2 regions of the Lysinibacillus sp. FSL L8-0126 genome follow, and region 2 is predicted to be linked to the other one. Evidence: riboswitches for the same ligand, from Rfam matches in the RefSeq annotation. Region 2 holds a riboswitch; the other holds the start of a gene.
The links. Region 2 has a riboswitch for FMN ahead of ribE (riboflavin synthase). Riboswitches for the same ligand answer to the same signal wherever they lie in the genome.

Region 1: it holds a riboswitch for FMN, as region 2 does, so the genes downstream of both, MHI34_RS00905 (ECF transporter S component) here and ribE (riboflavin synthase) in region 2, are expected to answer to the same signal.

What each region holds. Positions count from the first base shown of each region.
Region 1 covers NZ_CP152028.1:179,232-187,613, forward strand. The annotation lists gene MHI34_RS00885 (NUDIX hydrolase) at 1-251, shown strand, start outside; gene MHI34_RS00890 (sporulation protein Cse60) at 296-481, opposite strand; gene glnA (type I glutamate--ammonia ligase) at 563-1,897, opposite strand; gene MHI34_RS00900 (sodium-dependent transporter) at 2,087-3,433, opposite strand; gene MHI34_RS00905 (ECF transporter S component) at 3,620-4,207, opposite strand; FMN riboswitch at 4,427-4,614, opposite strand; gene MHI34_RS00910 (RNA polymerase subunit sigma) at 4,771-6,051, opposite strand; gene sigX (RNA polymerase sigma factor SigX) at 6,048-6,602, opposite strand; gene MHI34_RS00920 (ATP-binding protein) at 6,660-8,382, opposite strand, start outside.
Region 2 covers NZ_CP152028.1:4,587,398-4,595,779, reverse strand. The annotation lists gene MHI34_RS22340 (HAD-IA family hydrolase) at 1-4, opposite strand, end outside; gene MHI34_RS22335 (DHA2 family efflux MFS transporter permease subunit) at 583-1,968, opposite strand; gene MHI34_RS22330 (YibE/F family protein) at 2,330-3,106, opposite strand; gene MHI34_RS22325 (YibE/F family protein) at 3,103-4,227, opposite strand; FMN riboswitch at 4,591-4,716, shown strand; FMN riboswitch at 4,833-4,958, shown strand; gene ribE (riboflavin synthase) at 5,189-5,827, shown strand; partial or broken gene ribB (3,4-dihydroxy-2-butanone-4-phosphate synthase) at 5,852-6,442, shown strand; gene ribE (6,7-dimethyl-8-ribityllumazine synthase) at 6,497-6,964, shown strand; gene MHI34_RS22305 (spore germination protein) at 7,099-8,382, shown strand, end outside.

The DNA.
Region 1 (8,382 bases), 290 kb from region 2:
AGGCTTGCTGTATTCGAGAGGTTTATGAAGAAACGGGCTATATAGTAGCTATTCTAAAAGAAATTTATTGTAAGCAGAACGAAGCTGTGGAAGTTCATTACTTTGAAACAGTTATGATTGACGGACAAATGATGATTCATGATCCTGACGAATTAATTTATGACATTGCTTGGCAATCAAAAAATGAAGTGGCCCAATTGTCATTAACTTTTCCAGAAGATCGTGCCTTTCTTTTATCTTTATTTCAATAAAAAAGTCACGTCTTAATGACATGACTCATCTCAAGTACATATTGCTAATCGTTTTGTTGATAAATAATTAAAGCAGAATGGATGACTGTCTGTTCGCCAATATAGAGCGTATTGTATTTGATATCAAGTATTAAAAAGCTTCTTAAATCTACTAAAGCCCGGTTAATGTCATGTTCAAATTGCACAATATCATTGTTTTGAATGGTCACAACCTGGGTCGTTTGTGTCATTGCCCACACTCCTTTTCTCTAATAATAGATGAAAAGAAAGGAAATGTAAAAGTGTTGGAGCCAAAACAGCTCCAACGCTTTTTAGTACATCGTTAAATACTCCTCACGTTCCCAGTTGTGGACGCGTGTGCGATATTTATTCCACTCAATTTCTTTGGCGACTGTAAATTTATCATAAATATGATCGCCTAGTGCATTACGAACAATGGTATCCATCTCTAATTCAATCAACGCATATTCTAATGAGGAAGGTAAGCTATCAATTCCGTTCAACTCTCGCTCTCCTGCTGTCATTTTATAAATATTACGATCTACTGCTGCAGGTGGCGTTAAATCTTTCCGTATACCATCAAGTCCAGATGCTAAAATAACAGCCATTGCTAAGTATGGATTTGCAGCTGGATCAACTGAACGCAATTCAATTCGAGTAGATAGTCCACGAGCTGCTGGAATACGAATTAGTGGTGAACGGTTTTGAGCAGACCACGCGACATAACAAGGAGCCTCATAGCCAGGCACTAGCCGTTTATAGGAATTAACAAGTGGATTCGTAATAGCGGTAAAGCCGTGTACATGCTTTATAATCCCTGCCATAAAACTACGTGCCGTTGCACTTAATTGTAAGTCTGCATGTTCATCATAGAAGGCATTTTTATCACCTTCGAATAATGATAGATTAAAATGCATTCCTGAGCCGTTTACACCGAATAATGGCTTCGGCATAAATGTTGCATGGAGACCATGCTGTGCAGCAATGGTTTTTACGACTAACTTAAACGTTTGTATGTTATCACATGCCTCAATGGCACTAGCATACTTAAAATCAATTTCATGCTGACCAGGTGCGACTTCATGATGGGAGGCTTCAATTTCAAAGCCCATTCCCTCTAACTCTAAAACGATATCACGACGACAATTCTCTCCCAAATCTGTCGGTGCTAAATCGAAGTAGCCTCCACTATCATTTAACTCTAGTGTTGGATGCCCCTTATCATCCAGTTTGAATAAGAAGAACTCTGGCTCTGGCCCTAAATTAAAGGAAGTAAAGCCTAACTCCTCCATTTCCTTTAAAACGCGTTTCAAATTGGAGCGCGGATCTCCTTCAAACGGCGTTCCATCTGGTCTGGCAATATCACAAATAAAACGAGCCACCTTGCCTTTCTCAGCAGTCCAAGGGAAAATCACGAATGTATCAAAGTCAGGCTTTAAATACATATCAGATTCCTCTATACGCACAAAACCTTCAATGGATGAACCATCAAACATGACTTTATTATCTAATGCTTTTTCTAACTGACTGACAGGGACTTCCACATTTTTGATTGTTCCTAATATATCTGTAAATTGTAGGCGAATAAATTTCACATTTTCTTCCTTTACTCGGCGTATAATATCTTCTTTTGTGTAATGTTTCATTCTTCACCACTCCAATGTAAATTTAGTTAACATACGTTTTTATAACTGTTCTTAAAATACATGAAAATTGAAATTCACGCAATAGATATGTTAGGTTTTATAACATAGTTTTTTTAGAATATATTTATCTTGATTTTCGATGCATAAAAAAAGTGTATCCATTTCCACAATGGATACACTTTTTTTATTTTAATATTGTAATAGCATATTAATGAACACAACTAGAATAACGATCGGTACAACGACTAACATTAACATACGATATGTTGCATAATAGCCCTGTCCTAAGTGACTACCCATTAACAGTTCTTTCCTTACAAATTCCTTATCCACTATGTGGGCAATAAAAATCGCAATGAATAAATTTCCTAATGGCAGCATTATATTCGACACTAAAAAATCAGTGGCATCAAAAATACTTTTCTCAAAAATGGTTACATCCGATAAAACACTAGAAGAAAGTGCCGCTGGAATAGCCGCAATCAATACGACTACACCAAGTAAAAGCGTCCACATCGGACGAGATTTCTGACTATGTTCCATAAATGCCGCTACGATAATCTCATATAAACTAAATGATGACGTTAATGTAGCAAATAAAAATAGCAATAAAAACATCGCTAAAAATAATTCTCCAAACGGCATTTGACTAAAAGCTGTCGGCAGCACCATGAACAACAAGCCCGGTCCCGCGGCTGGCTCTAAATCAAAGGCAAACACAACAGGGAAGATTGCTAAACCCGCTAAAAATGATACAAGCACGGTTAAGAGCACAACAGAACCTGCTGAATTCGGAAGGCTGACATCTTTTTTTAGATAGGAACTATATGTAACAAGACAAGAAAATCCTACAGCTAATCCAAAGAATGATTGTCCTAACGCTTCTAATAATGCCCTACCAGTAATATTTGAGAAATCAGGCCATAAGAAGAATTTCACTCCCTCCATTGCGCCATCTAATGTAACAGCACGCACAACCAGAACAATGAACATCACAAAGAGTAACGGCATCATCCATTTATTCGCCTTTTCAATACCATTTTGTACACCTAATGAAATAACGAGTACGTTAGCTAATGTAAACAAAGCTAAACCTACTAGCGTAATCCATGGTGTACCTATAATTTTTCCAAATAGTGCAGCTGGATCAATCGCAGGATCTATCACAGCGCCAGCAACACCTAGCCCGCTGTAAATAAAGATCCAACCTCCAACAACACTATAAAATGTTAATAATAAAAAACAACCTAGCACACCCATTCGGCCAATCCAAGCCCATCCCGTTTTTGTCGGAGCAACCTTTTTATACGCGGTTACCGCCTCCGATTGTGTACCACGCCCTAAAACATACTCGGACAATAGCATTGGCAACCCTATTAATAACGTAAATAACACAAAGATTAGGAAGAATGCACCTCCACCACTTTGCCCCGTTACATACGGTAGCTTCCAAATTGCTCCTAGTCCAATCGCAGCACCCGCTGATGCTAAAATAAATCCTAATTTACTAGACCACTGTCCCTTTTTTTCACTCATCTCTTCAAACTCCTCAAACTTTCTAAACTCCCCTCTATTCTACATGAAAATGTGTTCTTCGACTAGATTATAATAATAAAGCACTAGAGCACGAACATTTTCTACTACTTTTTTCTAATTTTATTCGTCCCATCACTTCTTCCCACAAAAAAAACCTCGAGCTAACTACTCGAGGTTTATGGTCCATTATTTTGCTATATACATAGAGCGCTGGCGGTCGATCCATTTGCGCATTGTAGTAAATAAAAACGCCATAATAGCTGTTAATAAAATACCTTTTACAATATTAAATGGTAAAATTCCAGCGACGATCATTTTATAAAGGGAGTCACCTACAACAGGTTCCATACCAAGGAAATATGTGTACATCGGTAAAAATACAACATAGTTCAAAACGCTCATTCCTACTGCCATCACGACTGTTCCTGTCGCTAAACCTCCAACAAGACCAGCAGTCGTTTTAAAACGATTAAAAATAAAGCTAACTGGCAAAATAAATAAAATGCCTGTTGTAAAGTTGGCAATATGCCCTACTGGCACACCTGTTGGCGTACCCGAGAAAATCCAATCCAACACATTTTTAAATAATTCTACTAAAATACCAGCTACAGGTCCCATTGTGATGGCCGCTATTAATGCAGGCATATCACTAAAGTCCACTTCCAAAAATGCTGGGAACGGCGGTATTGGGAAATTAAAAAGCATTAATAAAAACGAAATACTGCTCAGCATACCAATCGTAATAAACGATTGAAGTTTAACATTTTTCTTCATAGAAAACTCTCTCCTCTTTGCTGATTCAATCTCGCAAGAAGAAAGGTGACGATCTTTCAATTGTTAGCATGAAAAAACCCTTATGCATTAAAAAGCACAAGGGAGAAAGGCATGACGAATAAGCGTCAATCTAAACTATTTTTTGAGCACTATTTTAAAAGCCATACAAAAAAAGCGCTCGGTCATAGTTCATTTCATAACAATGAATGACGATCGTACCTCCATCTTCTCCCATCCAGACTGTAACTGTCGGCCTTGGAATTTCACCAAGTCAGCCATGCAAATAAATTTGCACAGGTCGCGGGCTAAAGAGTTTTGCCTAAACCATTCGAGTTAATGAATAAACATTAACGGTTTAGCACTCTATTACCGCCGGTCGGGATTTTCACCCTGCCCCGAAGATGAATCACTATTATTTTATACTACAGTTTTACTATAAAGAATTATCAACAAAAAGTAAATAGTTCTGCTCAAAAAACCTATTAGACTTGTATGCATTGTAAAAAAAATGGAGCATCCTCACCGAACAGGAATGCTCCATTTCTTATTGTTATTTTCTTTGACTAAGGCATATATTGCTTATTTGGCCCTACAGGCTTTGGTAAAAACATTTTTAAATCAAAGCCCTCCCAGCTTTCTTGGACAACATTATTTAGGCGTAATTGTTGGTCAAAGCTAGCAGCCGTTAACATCATGGCCTCAATCAGTTGTGTGGCACGAATCGGTTCCATTGATGTTAAATCAAGCGGAAGATCAAATGTAACGACTACACCCTCTGCTTCCTCTGTGACCGTATATGATACGTTTTCAGGAACAACCGACACATAGACATCATCATTTTTATTTTTCATCAGTGTGAGCGCCTCTGTGACATTTGCAAATGTTTGACGGAAATCTGGTGATAAATATTCTGCACCTGTACCATCTTGATATATATAATAATTATAATGCTTGGCGTTCGTTAATGACATAGGTGGACTTGGCTCACCTTCTTGAGAAAACTCATAAGGTGTTCCATCTTCATTTTGAATCTCAACTTCTGTATATTCAGAATCAGAGAATGTATCCTCCAAAGTTCCTTTGTACTCATTGACAGTAGCAGAAGCAACATCATAGCTATTGTCCTTTGGCAACACATGGACAAGCTTATCATCCTTCTCCTTCAGCTCACCTTTGTAAGGATGGTAATCAGTAAATCCTTTAGCTTTCTCATCTATTTGAGGCGCGTATTTTTCATACATCTGTAAAGTAGAAGGTTTTTCTGTTCCAAAATCCGTTGCTACTCGCTCATTTGGTATCACATACGTCATTGGTACACTTTCCGCATCTCGCCCTGCTAAGCCAATACGGAAAACGACAGCATCTTTCACATCTTCCTCATAGACAGATGACCGTAAAGATAACATGCGCTCATGCTCTGCTACGATAGGAGATTGGAGTGCTTCGTCTTGCGTAGCAGCCTCCTTTGGAGAAAGATCTTCCTGTAAAGTAGAATAGGTAGCCGTATCGGCAGTACTAGCTTGATCTTTATGTCCAACATCATTATTCATGACCATTGAGCCTACAAGTATCGTTAACGCAAAAACTGCTGCAATGCTCATAAAAATTGGCATTTTACGAAGCTTAGATCGTGTTGTTTGTTCTTCTTGGATGGAGGAATTGCTTTGCTTTTGTTCATCCTCTTTTGGTTGTTGTATCGCTTCTTGAAGGTAACTGTTATCCTGCAAGCGAGCATCTGCCATTAACCGATTTAATATGTCCTCTTTTGAACGGTGGTCAGAAAGCTTAGGGGCATTGTTCAATACATGTTCAAGCTGCTCATCATCAAATGGCTTATGCGTCATTGCCGTTTCGCCTCCTGTTCTCTAATCGGCTGTAGCTGTTGCCTTAAAAATTTTATGGCTCGATGCTGGGTCGTTTTTACCTTAGCTTCTGTCCAATCTAATATTTGAGCAGTTTCTGCAATCGATAAATCCTGAAAATAGCGCATAATAATGACCATTTTTTGGTCGCCTGTACAGTTTTCCAGTGCTGACGCTACTTGCATAAATTCATCACTGGCCTGTAGCATATCTTCCGGTGATGGTGTGGTTGAATGGAGCTGTTCCGTTTCCCAGTCAAAGAAATCAAGTGAATGCTTCTGGCGTACAGCCTGCTTTCTAAAATGATCAATCGCTACATTTTTGGCAATAGCAAAAAGCCATGTTTTCTCACTACTATTACCTGCAAATTGATCATATGAGCGCAATACTCGTACATAAACTTCATGTGCTAAATCTTCAGCCAATGTACGGTTTTTTACTAAATATATTAAAAACTGGAACACGTCTTGGTGATATGCATCGTATAGTCGATGGAACACGGAGTCATTCAAAGCACTCCACCCCCGTTCTATAATATTTGTCGTCTTACATTCGTGAAAGTTACAGCCAATTAATAGCAATACATGTTATTAATCGAACGGTAAATAAAACGTGAAGGTCGTACCTTCTTTCAGCACACTGTCTACCATAATATTACCTGAGTGTGCCTTCACAATATTTCTTGCAATGGCTAAGCCGAGACCCGTACCACCTTTTGAACGGGTGCGTGCCTTATCTGCTTTATAAAAACGTTCAAAGACATAAGGTAAGTCGTCATGAGGAATGCCGTGCCCTGTATCTTGAACAGATATTTTAGCGAATGTTGGTTCCTGCTCAACTTTTACAGTGACTGCTCCTTCATCCGTATGTCTAAGTGCATTATCTACTAGATTTGTGAGCACTTGTTCAATACGATCCTCATCGATATTAATCATGGCATCGTCATTAAATTCACTTTCAAACAATAGACGAACGTGTTTTTCCTTTGCAACCTGTGCAAATTTTTGAGTAATACGTTCGAATGTAGAATTAATCGGTAATTCATCTTTATACAGCGTCATATGTCCCGATTCCATGCGTGCTAAATCTAATAAATCTGTTACAAGACGCCCCATCCGCTTCGATTCATCATAAATGATTTTAGTAATCTCATTACGTTCTTCCTGATCCTGAATAAAATCATCATCCATTAATGCTTCAGAATATCCTTGCAGCATGGCAATTGGTGTCCGTAGCTCATGAGAGACATTGGCGATAAAATCGGATCGTAGTTTTTCTAAGCGATGTTGCTCAGTCATATCACGAATAACAGCCACAGCGCCACGTATCATGTCACCACTATAAAGAGGGCTAATAGTAAATGTATAGTAGTTACCATCCATTTCAATTTCCTCTTCTAGTTTATCCTCAAACATTAGCACATGATCAAGCATATGATACAGCTCTGGAGGAATAGGTTTAGCACTTTGTGAGCCTTTATTGACGAACCATTTTTGCATAAGTCGTTCAGCTGGTGGATTACTTAATAATATTGTAAGGTCACGATTAAATGTAATAACTGCATCTGTCATAGATGTCAAAATATTTGAAAGTTGTTCATTTTCTTGATTGATGACCTCTAAGTTATGCTTTAATTGACGGCCCATTTGATTGAAGGCAACAGCAAGTTGACCAATTTCATCATTTTGAGTTGTTGGCATTTTCGCTTCAAAATTACCCTTCGCAATTTCAAAAGCCAACTCTCGCATTTTTCTAAGTGGTGACGTAATACGTGAGGAAAGGAAAAACGCGAAGAATGTCGTCAACACGAATGCAATGAAAGCCGCCAAAAAAACAATTTTCGTTGTTTCCTTAGAGGTTTTATGTAGTGCATCTGGGCTTTGATAGATGAAGACAGCTCCGTGTACTGCATTTTCAACATTTAATGGGAAACCTAGCACGACATAAGATTCCATTTTTTCTTGATCTGTCGAAGAAGGCATCATCATTTCTTTCGTAATAGGTTCATCTGATTGAAATACTTCTCGAAACGATTTATTGGCTAAAATGGTCTCTTGTATTTCTTTTTTGTTGACACCCTCCTGCATGGCAAAGGATACTTCAACATGATTGATTGCAATTAATGCATTGGTTCCTGTAGGTAAGATATCTTTTAATAATTCCGAAGTAGATTCCGCTGTTTCATTGTCATCCACTATACTTGCTACTGTTGCAGCTGTTTGCCGTAAAGATATTTCGGCTTGCTGCATATGATAGTTTTGAAGAAATTCAAGCATCAATACCGTGAAAACAAATAATACAAATGAAACGAGA
Region 2 (8,382 bases):
TCATTGCCAATTTTCTCCTTTTCCATCTCGTTGTAATTGACGTTTTATCTTAATTCAGCAAGTGTTTTTTGTACCAAAAGTGAAGCAGTACTTTAGAGAAAGAAAAATATTTGTGTTGTTTTCTCCAATGGGTGTTCAAATGCCCGCTAAAAAAGCTGAACTCAGGCTAAGAATGCCACATCCTGTGCCATATCTGAGTAATCATCATCATGTTAACCCGAAGCCTCGGCGGAAGTCACTGATTTTGAAGTTGACCTGCACGATGCAAGTCAGTTAACTGTCACAGGACGTGATGGTCTGAGGTTAACATTCTACTCATCAGCTCGAAAAAACGGGGCGCAAAGTTGATCTGCGCGAAAATGCAGAATCAGCGGCAATTACGTCAAAGGCGTAATTGATGTTTAAAGATATGACATAGGATGGGCGACCTAGTGTAGTGCATCATGAAACAACAACTATTTTGAGCGTACGTAAACATCTTATGGTAAATATTATCAGAAAATACTGCGATTGCAACGGAAATGACATAACAAAAGGAGATGCCTTAAAATTCCTTCGAGACACCTCCCTTCTATACTAAAATTATTGAGTTTTTTTCAAAAAGAAAGAGAGTATGACATTGATGATTGCCAGAGCAAAACTGATTGTAAAGACAAATGCAGAGCCTGAAGCCGCCGCTTCTAGAGCATTAGTTGTACTGTCAGTTAAGAATTGCTGTTGCTTAGCTGAGAACAACGAGACCATTACAGCAATGCCTATGGCACCTGATACTTGTTGAGAGGTTTGTGTAATCGCAATACCATCAGGAAAATATTGTCTTGGCAAAGCATTGAGCGTATTCGTTTGGACAGAGGCTAATACCATACCAATCCCAAGCATCATGATGATATGTGTTAACACTAATGCCCAAGTAGCTGTTTCGGTACCATTTAAAGCATAAAGTCCATAGCCAATCACAACAAGTATGGTTCCGGGGGTAATGATTGCACGTGGCCCGTATTTATCGAAGTATTTACCGATGGTTGGTGCTAATAGGCAGTTTAGTAGACTACCAGGGAGCATCATTAAACCTGTTACAAAGGCCGATACCAAAAGTGCCGTTTGCATATACATCGGGAGCACCACTAGCATAGACAGCATATTGAAGAAGGTAATCATATTCATCAGAAGACCCAATACGAACATTGGATACTGGAAAGCTCTCAAATTTAACATAGGATGGTCCATTTTTGATTGACGCAACACAAATAAACATAAGGCAATTACACCTAGTAAAATGGTGCTAAGTACGTTGATGCTTGTCCAACCCAATTCTCCACCGCTACTTACACCATAGACGATGCCACCAAAGCCAATCGTAGATAAGATAATAGACCATATATCTATAGCAAGCTGCTTTCTTTCATTCACATTGGGAATAAAGATAAAACCAAAAATGATCGAGAATAATAAGAAGGGGACAGTAACCCAAAATATCCAGTGCCAGGATAGCGTGTCTAAAATCATCCCTGCTAATGTCGGGCCGAAAGCGGGTCCTGCTAAAATGACGAGACCCATCATCCCCATAGCACTACCACGTTTATTAGCTGGAAAAATCGTGAAAATCACATTTTGCGTTAATGGTAATATAATCGCTAAACCTGCAGCTTGAATAACACGTGCTATAAGTAAGACAGCAAAGATTGGTGCAACAGCGGCAAGTATGGTACCAATTATGGAAAAGAGTAAAGAGATTATAAACATTTGGCGAGTGGTAAATTTTTGCATTAAAATGCCTGTAACAGGTACTAAAATGCCTAATGTGAGAAAATAGCCTGTTGCTAGCCATTGGATAGTTGTGGCATCCACGCTGAAAAGTTGGCTAAGTTCCCCTAGTGCAATATTTAATGCTGTCTCACTAAATAGCCCTACAAAGCCGGCTACTAAGAGAGCAGCCATAATTGGACCTGTTTTTATTTCCTTATTCACTGTAAAAACTCCTTCAAAAATGTTCAACTTTCATAGAATGTATAAAAACAGAATATTCGGAAAAATAAAGTTGCGATGCTTCTACTATTTCATGTTCTGCATTATAAAAAAGTCTATGAAGATATAATCGTGATGTCGATTATCAGCGATCATGATTCCTTTTAGCTAGTACACCTCCGCGATACTAACTGCTCTGTTTTTTACTATAGCAAAAAAAAATTCTCAAATGTAAGTACTAATTTGAGCGATTACTATACGATTTCATCATTTAGACACATTTTTTGAGATAGCATTCATTTTTTGAAGGAGAGGAGGAGATTTGTCCAGACCTCTCACAAATGAGTGATAGGTCTGAACTCTTTTATGAGAGCTTTTCGGTTTTTTCACGTGTTCGAATTAAGTAATAGGCATTGACGGAGGAGGCGATCGGAATAATCAGTGCAATACCGATGCCAGCACAAAAAATAGTCGTCATTTCAGCACTAAAAACCTTGGAGTTGACGATTTCACCAATCGAATAGGAGAGATCTTTGAACCATATTAATAAGCTTAAATAGCCACCAAAGAAAGCGAAGAATAACGTATTCGTATCGGTTCCTAAAATATCTCTCCCGATATTTAAGCCGGATGTAAATAATTTCTTTCTACTAATCGAAGGGTTACGATAAAAAATCTCATGCATGGAAGTAGCAATGGAAATAGCGACATCCATAATTGCTCCAATCGTACTCATAATAATGACGGAGGCACCAATCTGCACAAAATCAACACCAATATAAAGGGAAAAGATGCTTATTTCTTCTGTTGATTCTTCACCAAATCCTTGAATCATCAACTTTTTCGTTACAAATGTAATAAAAAGAAGTAAGACAACAATCGTCACCATAGTAGAGATAAATGCTGTAATGGTTTTACTGTTTGTTTTATTGATATAGAAAAGGCTAATACAACTAATAATTGTACAGGCAACGAACGTTAAGATGATGGGGCTATTTTTAGGGTTGGTCATTAAAAAGATCGTCACAAAGAGCACACCGAAATTTAGGAATAAAGAAAGAAACGAACGTACACCTTGCTTCCCGCCAATTGCGACCATCAATAGACATAAAATAAAAGCTAATAACACAATTACATTCATTCTTGAACCCTCTTTCGATTAATGAAAAATAGAGCAGTATACTGACTGATCGGAATCGTGAGGACAACCCCAATACCACCTGCTAAGGCGCGAGCTAATTCTAAAGAAAGATTCAAGGACAGCGTGAGTCCTAAAGTAGAAGAATTTTTCAAATAGAGAATAACCATCGGTATGGAGCCGCAAAGGTAGGCAAAGAACAAAATACTCGTAATGGTGCCCATAATATCTTTCCCGATTTCATGCCCTGAAGATTTAAGTGCCTTCACAGAAATAGTAGGGTCTTGTTCATATAAAGCAAAGATTGAAGAAGCCATCGTAATAGAGACATCCATGACAGCCCCAAGTGAGCCAATAAATAAGCCAGCCATAAAGACTGTACGATAGGGGCGTGTTAAAAATTGCATTTCTTCATAGCGAAGACCGTTTTCACCAGTTAACCACATCACGACAGAGCTAATGATGAGTGCCATAACGGTTCCTAAAAGTGTAGACACAATAGCTGCATACGTTTTCGTGTTCAAGCCGCTAATCAGTAACAACGAAATGATCGTAAATAGAAGAGCGCAAATACCACTGATGACTAACAAGCTCAGGTTACCATGTTTCACATATAAATCTAACGCGAATGATAAAATCAATGCATTAACAATTAAACTAATGATGGAAAACAAGCCTTGTCTTTTTCCTATAAGGAGTAAGACAAAAATAAAAATCCACGCAATCATGAGAAGGGTTTGATCTCGTTTTAAATCGAGAATGGTCCCAGTTAGCCCTGACTGTGATGCGTGATTATCTATGGAGACAAAGATTTCATTGCCCACACGGTATTCTTGATCGAAAGCTCCAGAGGCGGAATAGTCATTCGTCAAATGGATGGATTGCCCTTTATGTGGTCCATTTTGTATCACGGCTGTAATATGCTGTGTAAATAAATAATCATCATTATCATACATATCTGTCATTGGTTCTGATTCTGCTACATCAGCTTTTATCACCTCAGCAATCGGTCGATCATAAAATGATTCATTATGATGAACGAACACAATCGAAAGCACGCAGCAGAGCATTAATAAGGCATAGAAAATACCTTGCTTCAATGGGATGTTTTTAAAAAATAGCAAGTAAATGACCTCCAAAGTGCTGGACTGAATTGTCACTTGTAAAGGAACGTTTTAGTGAAAGGGAAGTTCCATGCACAGTTTAAATGTTATCAGTTTAATGATTTCGTTTACATTTATCAAGTCATTGTTATATTAAGCTGAAGACTCCCTTGCTGACGAGTGATTAAACACCTGATAACACCATCAAAAAACGCCGCCTCCTGTGGCAATAATATTGCATGTTGCCTCAATGCCTCAGGCGGACGTCACAAACGCGAAAAACCTGGATGCATTGTTGATCTGCTATAATTCTTTTTGAAAAATTTTTAAAAAGAAGGATGGATAATAGAATAAAATAGTGTTATCGTAAGATTAGCTAAATAAAAAATCCTTCAGGGTAGGGTGAAATTCCCGATCGGCGGTGATGAAGTAATTCAAAGTCCGTGAGCGCAAGCTGATTTGGTGCAAATCCAAAACCGACAGTTATAGTCTGGATGGGAGAAGGGTAAAAATGCGAGCTTTTTAAATTGATTGTAATTTAGAAGGTTTATTTTCCTATGCATTTATTACACTACTTCCCACAAGCTTGTTGGGAAGTTTTTTTATTTAGTGCCAATCGAATAGAAGATGTTCTTCGGGGTAGGGTGAAATTCCCAATCGGCGGTGATGAAGTAATTCAAAGTCCGTGAGCGCAAGCTGATTTGGTGCAAATCCAAAACCGACAGTTATAGTCTGGATGGGAGAAGAACAAATGAGATGACAGTCTATGGAAAAAATAGTTTTCAATTAGGCTTATTTGTTGATGTCTTATTACTCCCAAACCCCTTTGCTGAAAGGGGTTTTTGTTTTTTATCGATAGCTAGAGCTAGAGAAGGAGGAGACGGATAAAACTAGAGAAGTGACGGATAGACCTTCGAAACTGATGGATAAGACTTCAAAAGTGAAGGATAGAAGCCTAAATCAATGAAAAGTAGGTGATGGAATGTTTACAGGGCTTGTAGAGGATATTGGCATTTTAAAAGCCATGCAAAGCGATAGGGACAGTATGAAAATAACAGTTCAATCAGCCAAGATAGCAGAAGATGTCAAGCTTGGAGACAGTATCGCGGTTAATGGTGTTTGTTTAACGGTGACATATTTTACGGAACAGACGCTTACGATGGATGTGATGCCTGAAACAGTCAACGCAACCAATTTACAGCAGCTCGTGGTAGGGGATTCCGTGAATTTAGAGCGTGCCATGCCTGCTAATGGGCGATTTGGCGGTCATTTTGTTGCTGGGCATGTGGATGGGGTCGGTAAAATTTTGCGCAAACGTCCAGTAGCCAACGCAGTCTATATCGATATCGAATTGTCAGAGGAACTAACCAAATTTTGCATTCCGAAGGGTTCTATTACGATTGATGGCACAAGCTTAACCCTTTTCCATGTTGACACGAACAGTGTCACGATTTCACTAATTCCCCATACGTACAAAGAAACCGTATTAGGCATGAAGAAGGCTGGAGCGATTGTGAATATCGAAACAGATTTAGTTGGTAAATATATTTTACAGCACCTGAAAAAAGGGCAAGCAACACCAACCATTACGAGAGATTACTTAGCACAACATGGTTTTTAACAACTGAACGAGGAGATGACAAAAGTGCTATATGCAATTGAAGAGGCCATTGAGGATTTAAAGCAAGGCAAAATGATTGTAGTGGTTGATGACGAGGATCGGGAAAATGAAGGAGATCTTCTGGCACTCGCTGAATTCATGACACCAGCAACTATAAACTTTATGGCAACCTATGGTAGAGGATTAATTTGTACACCGATTTCACAGCAGCTTGCACAACAGCTAGATTTACATCCGATGGTTCAGCACAATACGGATAATCACCAAACAGCGTTTACCGTAAGTATCGACCATGAGGATACAACGACAGGAATTAGTGCGTATGAACGAGCATTTACGATACAAAAAATGATTGAAAAGCAAGCGAAGCCGATTGAGTTTCGTCGACCTGGTCATGTTTTTCCGCTCATTGCGAAGGATAATGGTGTTTTAGAGCGAAGAGGGCATACGGAGGCGACTGTCGATTTGGCAAAACTTTGTCATAGCGTGCCAGTGGGTGTTATTTGCGAGATCATGGGCGATGATGGTCATATGCTACGCTTTGAGGAATTGATAAAGTACGCAGCACAGCATGACTTGAAAATGATATCAATAGAGGCACTTGTAGCTTACCGCAGTCAATTGCTGACAACTGAAAATAAAATTTCTATTTAAAAAGGAGAAAGAACAATGGGTCAAACATTTGAAGCACAATTAATTGGAACGGGTTTAAAAATTGCAGTTGTGGTAGGTCGATTTAATGAATTCATCACAAGCAAATTATTGGACGGTGCAATGGACGGCTTAACACGACATGGTGTTGATGAAGCGTCTATTGATGTTGCTTGGGTTCCAGGAGCTTTTGAAGTTCCTTTTATTGCGAAACAACTAGCAGAAACAAAGAACTATGATGCCATTATTGGTTTAGGTACGGTTATTCGCGGCTCCACAACACACTATGATTATGTTTGTAATGAGTCAGCAAAAGGTATTGCCAATGTATCGTTATCAACCAATGTACCTGTTATTTTCGGTATTGTGACGACGGAAAATATTGAGCAGGCGATTGAACGTGCTGGTACAAAATCTGGTAATAAAGGATACGATGCTGCCATGTCTGCCATTGAGATGGCTAATCTAAAGAAAATGATTGGATAATGACCAAATGTTTCTTTGAATATTTTGCACATCCATGGGAAAAATATGCTTAAGTGTATTTATTGAAGGTAATCGTTTTTCATAAATGTACTAATCTGGAGATGGCTCAGTAGGAGATGAGAAGTATTTCATCAATGGAACAAATGATCAATTTGAAAATGTTGAAATCACTATTTCAACGCTCTGCTGATGTGATTTTTCAACAATATAAATTTCAGCAATATACAGTACATTTGATAACTTGTGATGCAATGATCAACGAACAAATACTTCAGACGGTAGTTGTTCAGCGAGTCCAATCCTTATTAAGTGATGTCGCTGATGACATGTTAGAGGAACAAATCGACCAGCATTTACACATTCCCTATTTACAAAAGGTTTTAACGCAAGAGGATGCCATAACAAGAGTCTATAAAGGGCATGTATTATTGTATTTTGAAGAAAATCAATTACTATTTTCTAGTGATATTTCTAAAAAACCGAATCGAGAGCCCGGAGAAACATCGCTAGAATTAGTGGTCAAAGGGCCAAGAGATGACTTTATAGAAGATGTTTTTATTAATATTGCTTTATTAAGAAAGCGTTTGCCCACTAATTCTTTTAGTGTAGAAACATTAGAAATTGGGAGACGTTCCAAAACCACTGTAGCGGTACTCTATATGGATGACATTGTGAATTTAAATATGCTAGAACAAATCCGTCTACAATTACAAAAGATTGATACGGATATTGTTGTCAATGGTGATTTATTGATGGAAGCAATTGAACAAACAGCCAAAGTACTGCCCAGGCATGATTATACCGGGAGACCGGATTTTGCTATGCAGGCATTAATTAGGGGAAGAATACTAATAATGATTGATGGTGTTTCCTACGCATTGATCACACCTACGAATATAATGTTGCTCTTTAAATCGGGTGAGGATAATGATTTTCCTGTCATTGTCAGTTCAATGGAAAGATTGCTTCGTATTGTTGGGATATTAATTAGTATGCTAACACCAGGCTTTTGGCTTGCGCTGACTACGTATCATCAAGAACAACTTCCTTTTCTTCTTCTAGCAACAGTTGTTGAGTCGAGAACGGGATTGCCATTCCCAACGATTCTTGAAATACTAATGATGCTATTTATGTTTGAATTGTTTCGTGAAGCCAACTTACGTCTTCCGAGTGCAATTAGTGGATCAATTAGTGTTGTGGGAGGTTTAATTATCGGAGATGCAGCGATAAAAGCTGGCGTTACGAGCCCTTCAATGATTGTTGTCATTGCAATTTCGAGTATTGCGGCTTTTACATTGGTTAACCAATCATTTGTAACAGCCATGAGTATTTTTCGACTAATCATTATTATAGCCTCTGCCTTTTTTGGATTATTTGGTTTTTTTATTGCAGTATTTTTCATCATCTTATACGCAGCG